Regions from separate parts of the Arthrobacter sp. NPDC092385 genome, predicted to be linked through region 2. Evidence: riboswitches for the same ligand, from Rfam matches in the RefSeq annotation. Region 2 holds a riboswitch; the other holds the start of a gene.
What was found. A riboswitch is a leader RNA that binds a small molecule or an ion and turns the genes downstream of it on or off. The one in region 2 is predicted to bind S-adenosylmethionine.

Region 1: linked by a shared signal. The riboswitch ahead of ACIQCY_RS03980 (methylenetetrahydrofolate reductase) and the one ahead of ACIQCY_RS06910 (bifunctional o-acetylhomoserine/o-acetylserine sulfhydrylase) in region 2 are both predicted to bind S-adenosylmethionine.

The regions. Positions count from the first base shown of each region.
Region 1 covers NZ_JBIVQL010000002.1:183,889-189,325, reverse strand. The annotation lists gene ACIQCY_RS03995 (phosphotransferase) at 1-1,108, shown strand, start outside; SAM riboswitch class IV at 1,174-1,301, shown strand; gene ACIQCY_RS03990 (hypothetical protein) at 1,327-1,500, shown strand; gene ACIQCY_RS03985 (PIN domain-containing protein) at 1,504-1,947, shown strand; SAM riboswitch class I at 2,055-2,161, shown strand; gene ACIQCY_RS03980 (methylenetetrahydrofolate reductase) at 2,264-3,175, shown strand; gene metE (5-methyltetrahydropteroyltriglutamate--homocysteine S-methyltransferase) at 3,229-5,437, shown strand, end outside.
Region 2 covers NZ_JBIVQL010000004.1:119,720-125,156, forward strand. The annotation lists gene ACIQCY_RS06895 (CPBP family intramembrane glutamic endopeptidase) at 1-234, shown strand, start outside; gene ACIQCY_RS06900 (DUF1540 domain-containing protein) at 377-664, shown strand; gene ACIQCY_RS06905 (VOC family protein) at 734-1,375, opposite strand; SAM riboswitch class IV at 1,527-1,643, shown strand; gene ACIQCY_RS06910 (bifunctional o-acetylhomoserine/o-acetylserine sulfhydrylase) at 1,725-3,041, shown strand; gene ACIQCY_RS06915 (homoserine O-acetyltransferase) at 3,048-4,190, shown strand; gene ACIQCY_RS06920 (hypothetical protein) at 4,255-4,560, shown strand; gene ACIQCY_RS06925 (SGNH/GDSL hydrolase family protein) at 4,678-5,437, opposite strand, start outside.

The DNA.
Region 1 (5,437 bases), on a different contig from region 2:
GCCGGCCGGCGACGCCTGCGGCGCGCAGCGCCGCAGTTCTCCGGTCCCTGGCCCGGCACCACTGCCCGTCCCGACGCACGCCTGTATCACCTCCTGCGTCATCCAGCAGGGGGCGGACGCCGTCGCGGTGGTCCACCGCCGCGGCGCCGGGGCGCTCTCGGTCTGGGTGCATCCCTTCGATCCGCTCCTGCCGGGCCTGCCCCTGGCCCTCGACCCGGAGCGCAGCACACCCTTCGCCTTCGGCCCCGGGCTCGAGCCGGGAGACACCCTCCTCGAACTCCGCAGCTACCGCCCCCTGCGCCGGGCCGTGGTCCTGGCCCGGAACGGGGACGAGCGCCGCTACCTGAAGGTCCTGCGGCGCCAGGGCGCGGCGTCGCTCGCGGAACGGCACCGGATGCTCCGGGCCGCCGGCGTGCCCGCGCCGGTCCTCGCCGGCGAGCCGATGCAGGACGTGGTGGCCATGCACCCTGCCCCGGGCACGCCCCTCGCCGAGCTCCTCATGCGGGACGGCGCGACCGACGTCGACCCCGCCGCCCTGGTGCACGTCCTCACCTCCCTGCCGCCCGCGGTCCTCGCCCTGCCCGTACGCCCGCCCTGGGCCGCCCGCGTCAGGGACTACGGCGAAGGTGCGGTGGCGGCCCTGCCCTCCGAGGCCGCCCGGATCCGACGCCTCGCCGCGGCCATCGACGACGCCGTCCGTTCGAGCGACGCCGGCCCGCTCGTGCCCACCCACGGTGACTTCTACGAGGGAAACATCCTCATCACGGACGGCGCCGTGTCCGGGCTGCTGGACGTCGATGCACTCGGACCCGGGCGCTTCGTCGACGACCTCGCCTGCTTCCTCGGCCACGTCGCCGTCCTGCCGGGACTCCACGCCGGATACGCCCACGTGCCGCAGGCCCTCCTGCGCTTCCTGCGGGCCTTCGACGAGCAGGTGGACCCGGCCGCGCTCAGGAGCCGGGCCGCCGCCGTCAGCCTCACGCTCGTCGCGGGAGCGCGGAGCCGCACGGGGGGCGATGACGGTGCCGCGGAGGCGCTGTCCCGGCTGGCCGTCGCCGAACAGTTCCTCACCGAGGCGCGCGCCGTCGCCGGCCGGCGACGGTCCTGACGCGTGCAGCACCATGACCGGGGGCGTTGATGCTGGCGGCCCCTGCGTGGTTATACTTCCAACAGCTTCAAGAACTGCGGCCGCCAAGCTCCGACTGGGCCGCATACCAACCCCGCGCTCATAGGGTGGTTCGGATGACGAAGCGGCCCGCATTCGCCCCTCCCGGGGTATCTGGTACGGGCAAGAGCTCGCGAAAGGACGCGGCCCCGTGCCGTCCCATGACACCCTTCCCAGTCGACGCATCCGCCGCAGAGATCCCGATGGTGGCCCTCAGCATCCAGGACTACGAGGTGCTCACCGCTCCGCGGGAGGCGTTCGTCGCCTTCCTCCTCGTGCCGCCGTCCGGAGGCGGCTCCGCGGTGAGGGCCGGCCGGGGACCGACGGGTAGCTGAGGAATGGCACCGCCGAGCGGGCTCCTCCTGGACACCGACGTCATCGCGGAGCTGCGGAGCCCGAGCCCTCATCCCGCCGTCACCGGTTTCCTCCACCGGCGCCGCCACTTCCGGATCTTCGTCTCCGCGCTGAGCCTCGGCGAGCTGCATTCGCTGGGCCGCCGGAACGAGCACTTCCCGGACCTGGAGGCCTGGCTGCACGAATTCGCTGAGCGGTTCGGGCCCAACATCCTGTCCGTGGATGCCGACGTCGCCGTGGCGTGGGCGCCCCTTGCCGACCACGCCGACGTGGCCCTCGCCGATTCCCTGATCGCGGCGACGGCCCTCCACAGGGGACTCGCCGTCGTGTCGGGGAACACCGAACCGTACCGGAGGCTCGCGGTCCCGGCGATCAATCCCTGGACGGCGGGCGAGCAGCCCGCGGGTCCTCCCGGCGTCGTTCCATGACGTAACGATCGCCCTTTGTGACGGACGCCTGGTCTCACAACGTCACGGGACGCCATGTTGCGTCAGGTTTGCCGCCCGGCACGGCTCGCTGCTTAGAGTGATCCCACCAACCATCAAGAGCGGCCGAGAGATCTGGCTTGTTGACGCCGCAGCAACCATTCGGCTGTGCCCTCGGGGGCAGCGGAACCGGTGCTAATGCCAGAACCGATGGAGACACATCAGTGAACCCACGTGAGGACCCGGCGCGCCCGCGCCCGGTACCACTGGGCCGCGGCATCCTGCTGGTGCACTCCCTCGGCCCTACCGAGGAGTTCGAATGGCATTTCCTGGACACGGAGCGGTACCGCCGTCGCTCTCCTACGAGCTGTACCCGCCGGCCACCCCGGAGGCCGGCGACGCCGTGCTGCGGACCATCGACGAACTCGGAGCCACCCGTCCCGACTACGTCTCGGTGACCTACAGCGGCACACCGGCACGACGACGGGCGTCCGTCGAGCTCATCGGGCACCTGGTCACCAGCACCCGGCTCCGACCGGTGGCCCACCTCTGCTGCGTGGGGGAGACGCGGGAGGGCCTGGACCTGCTGGTGCGGCAGTTCGTCGGGCTGGGCGTCAGGGGCATCCTGGCGCTGCGCGGTGACCTGCCGGCGGATCCAGGGGTGTTCCGCGGCGAGCTGCCCTTCGCCCGGGACCTGGTGGAACTGATCCGCGGGGTCGAGGCCAGGCACGGCGCCTCACTCGCCGGTGGCCGGCTCGCCGTGGGGGTCGCGGCCTACCCGACCAGGCACCTCGAGTCGCCGTCGTTCCTGCACGATGTCGAGGTGCTGATCTCGAAGCAGCGTTCCGGCGCCGATTTCGCGATCACGCAGGTGTACTTCGACCCCGCCGAGTACGTGCGCCTGGTCCTCGCAGCCCGTGCGGCCGGCGTCAGCATCCCGATCATCCCCGGCGTGATGCCCACCGTCAGTGTCCGGCGGCTCGAGCGGCTGGCCCTCATGACCGGCGTACGTCCCGACGCCGGGCTGCTGCACCGCCTGGAAACGGCCTCGAGCGAGGCCGAACGACGGCGGATCGGCGTGCGGGCAGCGGCAGTGCTGGCCCGTGCGGCCTTCGAGGCAGGAGCCCCCGGCCTCCATCTGTACACCTTCAACGACTTCCGCGCGTCCGTCGACGTCGTCGAACAGCTCGACCTCCCGGCGGCTCGCCTCGCCGGCGCCGTCCCGGCCTGAACGCCCCGGACCCACCAGATCCAGACCCGACACCACCTTCGAAGGAGCACCACATGAGTACCACCTTCCCCGCCGCCACGATCCTCGGCTACCCGCGCATCGGGCCGGACCGGGAGCTGAAGAAGGCCCTGGAAGCCTACTGGGCAGGCCGCCTGGACGAGGCAGGGCTGCACCGTGCGGCCGAGCAGCTGCAGGACCGCACGGTCTCACGGCTCGCCGAGCTGGGCCTGAAAGAGGCAGATTCCTCCATCCCCGCGGATTTCGCCCTCTACGACCAGGTGCTCGACGCCACGGCCGCCCTGGGCGCGCTGCCGTCCCGCTTCGCGGACCTGGCCGGCGAGGACGGTTCCGTGGACACCGCGGCCTACTTCACGCTGGCCCGGGGCGACGGCGACCGCGCGCCGCTGGAGCTGACCAAGTGGTTCGACACGAACTACCACTACCTGGTCCCCGAAATCGGCCCGGGGACCACGTTCGCCGCGGTGGCCCACCGCCTGACATCCATCGTTCGCCGGCAGAAGGACCGCGGCGCCGTGCTGCGCCCGGTGCTGGTGGGTCCCGTGACCTACCTGCTGCTGGCCAAGGCCGAGGAGGGGGCGCCCGCCGGGTTCGACCCGCTGTCCCGGATCGACGACGCCGTGGCGGCCTACGCGGGGATCCTCGCTGCGCTGGCGGAAGCGGGCGCCGCATGGGTGCAGCTGGACGAGCCGGGCCTCGTGGGCGACCGCGGCGGCGAGCTGGCGGCGCCGGGCGGGCCGGTGGAGCGGGCGTACCGGCAGCTGGCGGGTGCCGTGGACCGGCCGGCCCTCCTCGTGACCACGGGTTACGGTACCGCCGGTGATCCGGCGGAACCGGGCCAGGCACTGGCAGTGCTCGCCGCGGCAGGCGTGGAGGCGGTGCACGCGGACCTGGTCCGGGGGGCCCGGCCCTCGGTCGGGGCGCTGCGGGCACTGGGCGGCACGCGCCTCGTGGCCGGCGTCGTGGACGGACGGAACGTCTGGGGGAACGACCTGCAGTCCTCTCTCGCCGTGCTGGAGGGGCTGCAGTCTGAGACCGCGCATGCGGTCAGCACGGCGACGTCCACCTCGCTGCTGCACGTGCCGCACGACGTCGCGGCCGAGTCCGCCCTGCCGGACCACCTGCCGGCCTGGCTCGCCTTCGCCGACCAGAAGGTCCGCGAGGTGGTGGTCCTGGCGCGCGGACTCGCCGAGGGCCGCACGGCAGTCGCCGATCACCTCCAGGCTGCGGAGGCGGTGCTGCGCGAACGCGCGCTGTTCGACGGCGTCGTCGTGGACCGGGTGCGTACGCGCACCGGCGGACTGACCGAGGAGGCGTTCACCCGCGGCTCCGCCGCACACCGGGCCGAGCTGCAGCAGGAGAGGCTGGGGCTGCCCCTGCTGCCGACCACCACCATCGGTTCCTTCCCGCAGACCGGTGAGGTCCGCGCCGCCCGTGCCGCGGCCCGCAGCGGCAACATCCCGCAGGCGGGGTACGAGCAGTTCCTGCGGGAGGAGATCACCCGCGTGGTGCGGCTGCAGGAGGGACTCGGCTTGGACGTGCTGGTGCACGGCGAGCCGGAACGCAACGACATGGTGCAGTACTTCGCGGAGAACCTCGACGGCTTCGCGGCGACGGAGCAGGGCTGGGTGCAGTCCTACGGCTCGCGCTGCACCCGCCCGTCCATTTTGTGGGGCGACGTCACGCGCCCGCAGGCGTTCACGGTCCCGTGGATCAGCTTCGCCCAATCGCTGACCGAGCGGCCGCTCAAGGGCATGCTCACCGGCCCGGTCACCATCCTGGCCTGGTCCTTCGTCCGCGACGACCAGCCGCTGGGCGAGACGGCCAACCAGGTGGCGCTCGCCCTGCGGGACGAGATCGCGGACCTGGAGGCGGCCGGCATCGCGATCGTGCAGGTGGACGAGCCGGCCCTGCGCGAGCTGCTGCCGCTGCGCGCCGCTGATCAGCGGGCGTACCTTGACTGGTCCGTCCGCGCGTTCCGGCTGGCGACGTCCGGTGCCGCCGACCACACCCAGGTCCACACCCACCTGTGCTACTCCGAATTCGGTGAGGTCATCTCCGCGATCGACGGACTGGACGCCGACGTCACCAGTATCGAGGCCGCCCGCTCCCGGCTCGAGGTGGTCGCGGACCTGGCCGGCTTCGGGTACTCGCGCGGGATCGGCCCGGGGGTCTACGACATCCACTCGCCACGCGTGCCCTCCGAGCCGGAGATCTCCGGCCTCATCGAGACGGCGCTGGCCG
Region 2 (5,437 bases):
CTCGGCTGGTCCACGCCCGCGATCCTGCTCACGAGTTCGCTGGTGAGGGGCAGCTACCACCTCTACCAGGGCTTCGGGCCGTTCATCGGCAACGTGCTGATGGGGCTGCTCTTCGCCTGGTTCTACACGCGCACCCGCAGGGTCATGCCGCTCGTGATCGCCCATGCGCTCATCGACATCACCGGGTTCGTGGGCTTCGCGCTGATCGGACCGGCCATCGGCATCGGCGGATGACGTGCTGGGGCAAGCCTCACCTTTGCTCATTTGCGCACGGTAATCGTGACTAAATTATCGGCCGACCGCGGTGTTACCGTGATCACATTCAGCGGAACGGCGGCTCCGACCGGGGGCCCCACCGGAACCGTCAGGAGGAATCATGAGTGTCGTCACCAGTGTCTCCGAGTGCAGTGTCCACAACTGCTCGTTCAACCATGACGGCTGTACCGCCGTGGCCATCACGGTGTCGGGGAGCGAGGAGCACGCGTCCTGTGCCACCTTCATCGACACCTCCGTCAGCGGCGGCCTGCCCAAGATGCTGGCCCACGTCGGTGCCTGCCAGCGCTCGGAATGCAGCTTCAACCATGACCTGCTGTGCGGTGCTCCTGCCGTCAAGGTGGGACCGGGCGCCGACGCTGCGGACTGCCTCACCTACACCCACGCCTGATCACCACGGCAGCACGAAGAAGGGACCGGACGGTCGTCCGGTCCCTTCTTCGTCCAGTGCCGACGCCGGCTAGATCTCGACGCGGCCGGCTTCGGTCTCGAACGTCACGGACATGATGCCCGGGGTGCCGTTCGGGGCGATCCACTGCACCTGCACGCCGTCGAGCGTCTCCTCGACGGCGGTGCCCAGCCACTCGGTCACGCGCTCCGAGGAGCCGGCGATGGTCAGGCAATCCAGCCTGACGGCCGCCGGGCGGGCCTTCGAGGGGTGGAGGGACTCGGTGCCGTCGTCCCAGCGCAGCAGGTAGGGGACCTGCGGATCCGCGATGAGCCCCTTGATGCCGATCTGCTGCCACGTCAGTTCCTGGCCGTCCGGGAACTTCCGGTTCCCGGGCACCGCGCTGCGGCCGAGGCGCTCCTCGAACGGTCCGAGATCGTCCACGGCCACGCACCAGCCCATCCAGCCGCCGCCCGCCTCGGAGCGCGCACGCACGGCCTGACCGAACGGGGCCTTGTCCGACGCCGGGTGGTTCAGGACCTCCACGACCTCGAGGTACTGGCCGTTGACCAGCGGGAAGATCATGTTGCGGGTGCCGAAGCGTGGGTGCACACCGCCTTTCACCGGCTCCACACCGAGCTTGGCGGAGATCCGGTCGGCCGTGGCGGAAAGTCCATCGGGTTCACAGGCATATGAGACATGGTCCAGGCGCATGCCGACATTTTGGCACTAAGTGATCTGCGTCTCGACTTAGGCTCCCCTTACTGCTGGTCCCGGCCGTCGCGGGTGCCCCGGAGGAGCCGTGCTGCTTCACGGAGGGTCATACGGGTTGCCGGATCCGCCGGGATGGGATTTCATGAAGGCAGGTCATGAGTGCCAGCACGAAGCCCCGGCTTGCTGGCCGGCAACCCTCCAACCGCGGTGGGGTGCCCCGGGTGAAGACCAGGTTCGGCGCTACTTCGGCGCCGTGCAAGCGCGGGCTCCTGCAGGGCCCGGTCTCCTGGAGCGGCGTGCACCGGCCGGAGCATCGGACCTCGGCGGAGCCCCTTGAACAGGGAGCACCATGTCCAACGATTGGTCCTTTGAGACACGCCAGATCCACGCCGGCCAGGTGCCGGACGCCGCCACGGGAGCGCGCGCGCTGCCCATCTACCAGACGTCGTCGTTCGTGTTCCCGAGCGCCGAGAGCGCCGCGAACCGGTTCTCGCTGACCGAGCTCGCGCCCATCTACACCCGCATCGGCAATCCCACGCAGGAAGCGGTGGAGACGCGGATCGCGAGCCTGGAAGGCGGAGTCGGCGCGCTGCTGCTCGCCTCGGGCCAGGCGGCGGAGACCTTCGCGGTCCTCAACATCGCCGAGGCGGGGGACCACATCGTGGCGAGCCCCAGCCTCTACGGCGGCACGTACAACCTCCTCAAGCACACGCTGAAGAAGTTCGGCATCGAGACCACGTTCGTGGAGGACCCGGACAACCTCGAGCAGTGGCGGGAGGCGGTCCGGCCCAACACCAAGCTCTTCTTCGGGGAGGTCGTCTCCAATCCCCGGCAGGACGTCCTCGACATCGAGGGCATCAGCGCCGTCGCCCACGAGCACGGGATCCCCCTGATCGTGGACAACACCCTGTCCACCCCGTACCTGATCCGGCCGATCGAGTGGGGCGCGGACATCGTGGTCCACTCGGCGACCAAGTACCTGGGCGGGCACGGCAACGCCATCGCCGGGGTCATCGTCGATTCGGGCAACTTCGACTTCGCGCAGCATGCCGAACGCTTCCCGGGGTTCAACACGCCCGACGAGAGCTACCATGGGCTCGTCTACGCGCGGGACCTCGGCGTCGGCAGCGCGCTCGGCGCGAACCTCGCGTACATCCTGAAGGCGCGCGTCCAGCTGCTGCGCGATCTCGGCGCCTCCGTCTCCCCGTTCAACGCGTTCCTCATCGCGCAGGGACTGGAGACCCTCAGCCTGCGCGTCGAGCGCCACGTGCAGAACGCCCAGGCCGTCGCCGAGTGGCTCGAGGGGCACGACGACGTCGAGCGCGTCTCCTACGCGGGCCTCGCCTCGAGCCCCTGGTACGAGCGCGGGAGGAAGTACGGACGGAACGGCACGGGCGCGATCGTCAGCTTCGACATCGTCGGGGGACTGGAGGCGGGCAAGCGCTTCGTGGACGGACTCGAACTGCACTCCCACGTCGCGAACGTGGGGGACGTCCGCTCGCTCGTCATCCATCCGGCGTCCACCACGCACAGCCAGCTCGGGGCGGAAGCACAGCTCACCGCCGGAGTGCGCCCGGGCCTCGTCCGCCTGTCGGTGGGCCTGGAGAACATCACCGACATCCTCGCCGACCTCGACGCGGGCTTCCGCGCCGCCAAAGGAGCCTAGCCCTTCGTGACCACCTACCCTCCTGCTCCGCTGTACCCCGGGATCGACGACGCACGCCCTTCGGGGGACGGGCTCCTGCGCATCGCGTCGATCGGTCCGCTGGCCCTGGAGACCGGGGGAGGGCTGCCCGACGTCCAGCTCGCCTTCGAGACCTGGGGCAGGCTGAACCGGGATGCCTCGAACGCCGTGCTCGTGCAGCATGCCCTGACGGGCAGCTCGCACGTGGCACGCGGCGCCTCGGAGGAGGAGGGCTGGTGGGACGCGCTCGTCGGGCCGGGCCGCACGGTGGACACCGACCGCTACTTCGTGGTGTCGATCAACATGCTGGGAGGCTGCTACGGCTCGACGGGGCCGGCGAGCCTCGCTCCGGACGGCACGCCGTGGGGATCGCGCTTCCCCTTCGTCACCATCCGCGATTCCGTGCGGGCCGAGGCCCTGCTCGCCGACCAGCTCGGCATCGGGCAGTGGCACTCGGTCCTCGGCGGGTCCATGGGAGGGGCGCGCGCCCTCGAATGGGCCCTGATGTATCCGCAGCGCGTCCGGCGGTGCGCCGTCATCGCCTGCACTGCCGCCAGCTCGGCCGAACAGATAGCGTTCGCCCAGGCGCAGCTGCAGGCAATCCGGCTCGACCCCGCGTACCGCGGCGGCGACTACTACGACGGCCCGCATCCGGATGTGGGCCTCGGCCTCGCCCGCCGCATCGCGCACATCACCTACCGTTCCGAGCGGGAGCTCGAAGCGCGCTTCGGCCGCGCGGAGCAGGATGCCGAGCAGGCCTTCGGGTCCGTCCTGCCGGCCGATCGCGGCCGCTACCAGGTGGAGAGCTACCTCGACCACCAGGCGGAGAAACTCGTGGACCGGTTCGACGCCAACAGCTACGCCATCCTGACCGAGGCGCTCATGAGCCACGACGCGGCGCGGGACCGGGGGAGCCTGGACGACGCGCTGGGCGCTGCGACGTCGGACTTCTTCATCGCCGCGGTCGACACGGACCGGCTCTACTTCCCCGAGCAGTCCCGGCGGCTCGCGGACGGACTGCCCGGGGAGGTCCCCGTCCACATGATCTCCTCGCCCGTGGGGCACGACGCCTTCCTGACGCAGATCCACCAGCTCGACGACCAGCTCCGCACCGCCTTCTACACGGAGTAGCAGTACGCGGTTGGGTTTCCCCGGACGGGCACCTAGTCTTGGAGCTAAGCCTGCTTAGGAATTCATGGCAGGCACGTCCGGGGCCGACGCCCCGGACTCATCGACGAAAGTTGAAGAGGAGCTGTTCATGGAACTGAGCACCATTGGCTGGAACCAGGAAGCACGCGACAAGATCCTGCTCGACTCCGACCGTGCCCTCCAGGGTGCGGTCCGCGAGGCCGTGGAGACGATGGACGGGAAGTCCCGCGACGAGATCTACGAATTCCTCTTCCAGAAGCTGCAGCCGCAGTTCGTCGACTTCAAGCCCGGGCCCGATCTCAGCGCGTGCGCCGACGCCGTGGCCAACGGTGAGGTCTCGCTCGACAGCTGAAGGCCCAGCGGGTGCGCTGGGCCCGCGTGAGGACAGGAACGACCGGCCGGGCGAGCTTCGGCCGGTCGTTCCTGTCGTCTCGACGGGGGAATCGGCCGGACCGCCGGGCTGCCCGCGTCAGTCCGCAGCGCCAGGGGGCATCCCCGGCCCGAAGATAGGCGACGGTTCGAGACGCTTGGCGGTCACGCCGTCGCCCGACGACTGGTGCCGCAGGCGCCGCAGCACCCATGGGACGAAGTACTCGCGGGCCCACACGAGGTCCTCGGCGCGGGCCCTGCGCCAGGTGCGGGCCGGGAGGTCCTTCGGGTGGAGCGGCTCGAGGGTATGCCGGACGGCGAGGGTGTCGAGGACCATCGCGGCGACGGTGTGGTGTCCCAGCGGTGAGAAATGCAGGCGGTCCGACGACCACATCTGCGGGTTCTTGAGTTGCCGCAGCGCCCACATGTCCGCGATGACCGCCTCGTGGCGGGCCGCGATGGTGCGGAGGTTCTCGTTGAAGATGGCGGTCTTCGAGCGGATGCTGCCCAGCACCGTCTCCCGCACGTCCGGGCCGGTGAAGAGGACCACGGTGGCACCCGAGGCCGCCAGGGTCGCGACGACGGCGTCGAGCTTCTCCGCGAGCAGGTCCGGATCCCCGCCCGGGCGCAGGAGGTCGTTGCCGCCGGCCGAGAGGGTGACGAGGTCCGGCCGCAGGGCCAGGGCCGCTTCCACCTGCTGGTCGATGATCTGCTGCAGCAGGCGCCCCCTGACCGCGAGGTTCGCGTAGGCGAAGCCTGCCTGCCCGCGGGACAGTTCCTCGGCGACCCTGTCCGCCCAGCCGCGGTTCCCGCCGATGCTCGCCGGGTTGGGGTCGCCGATCCCCTCGGTGAAGGAATCG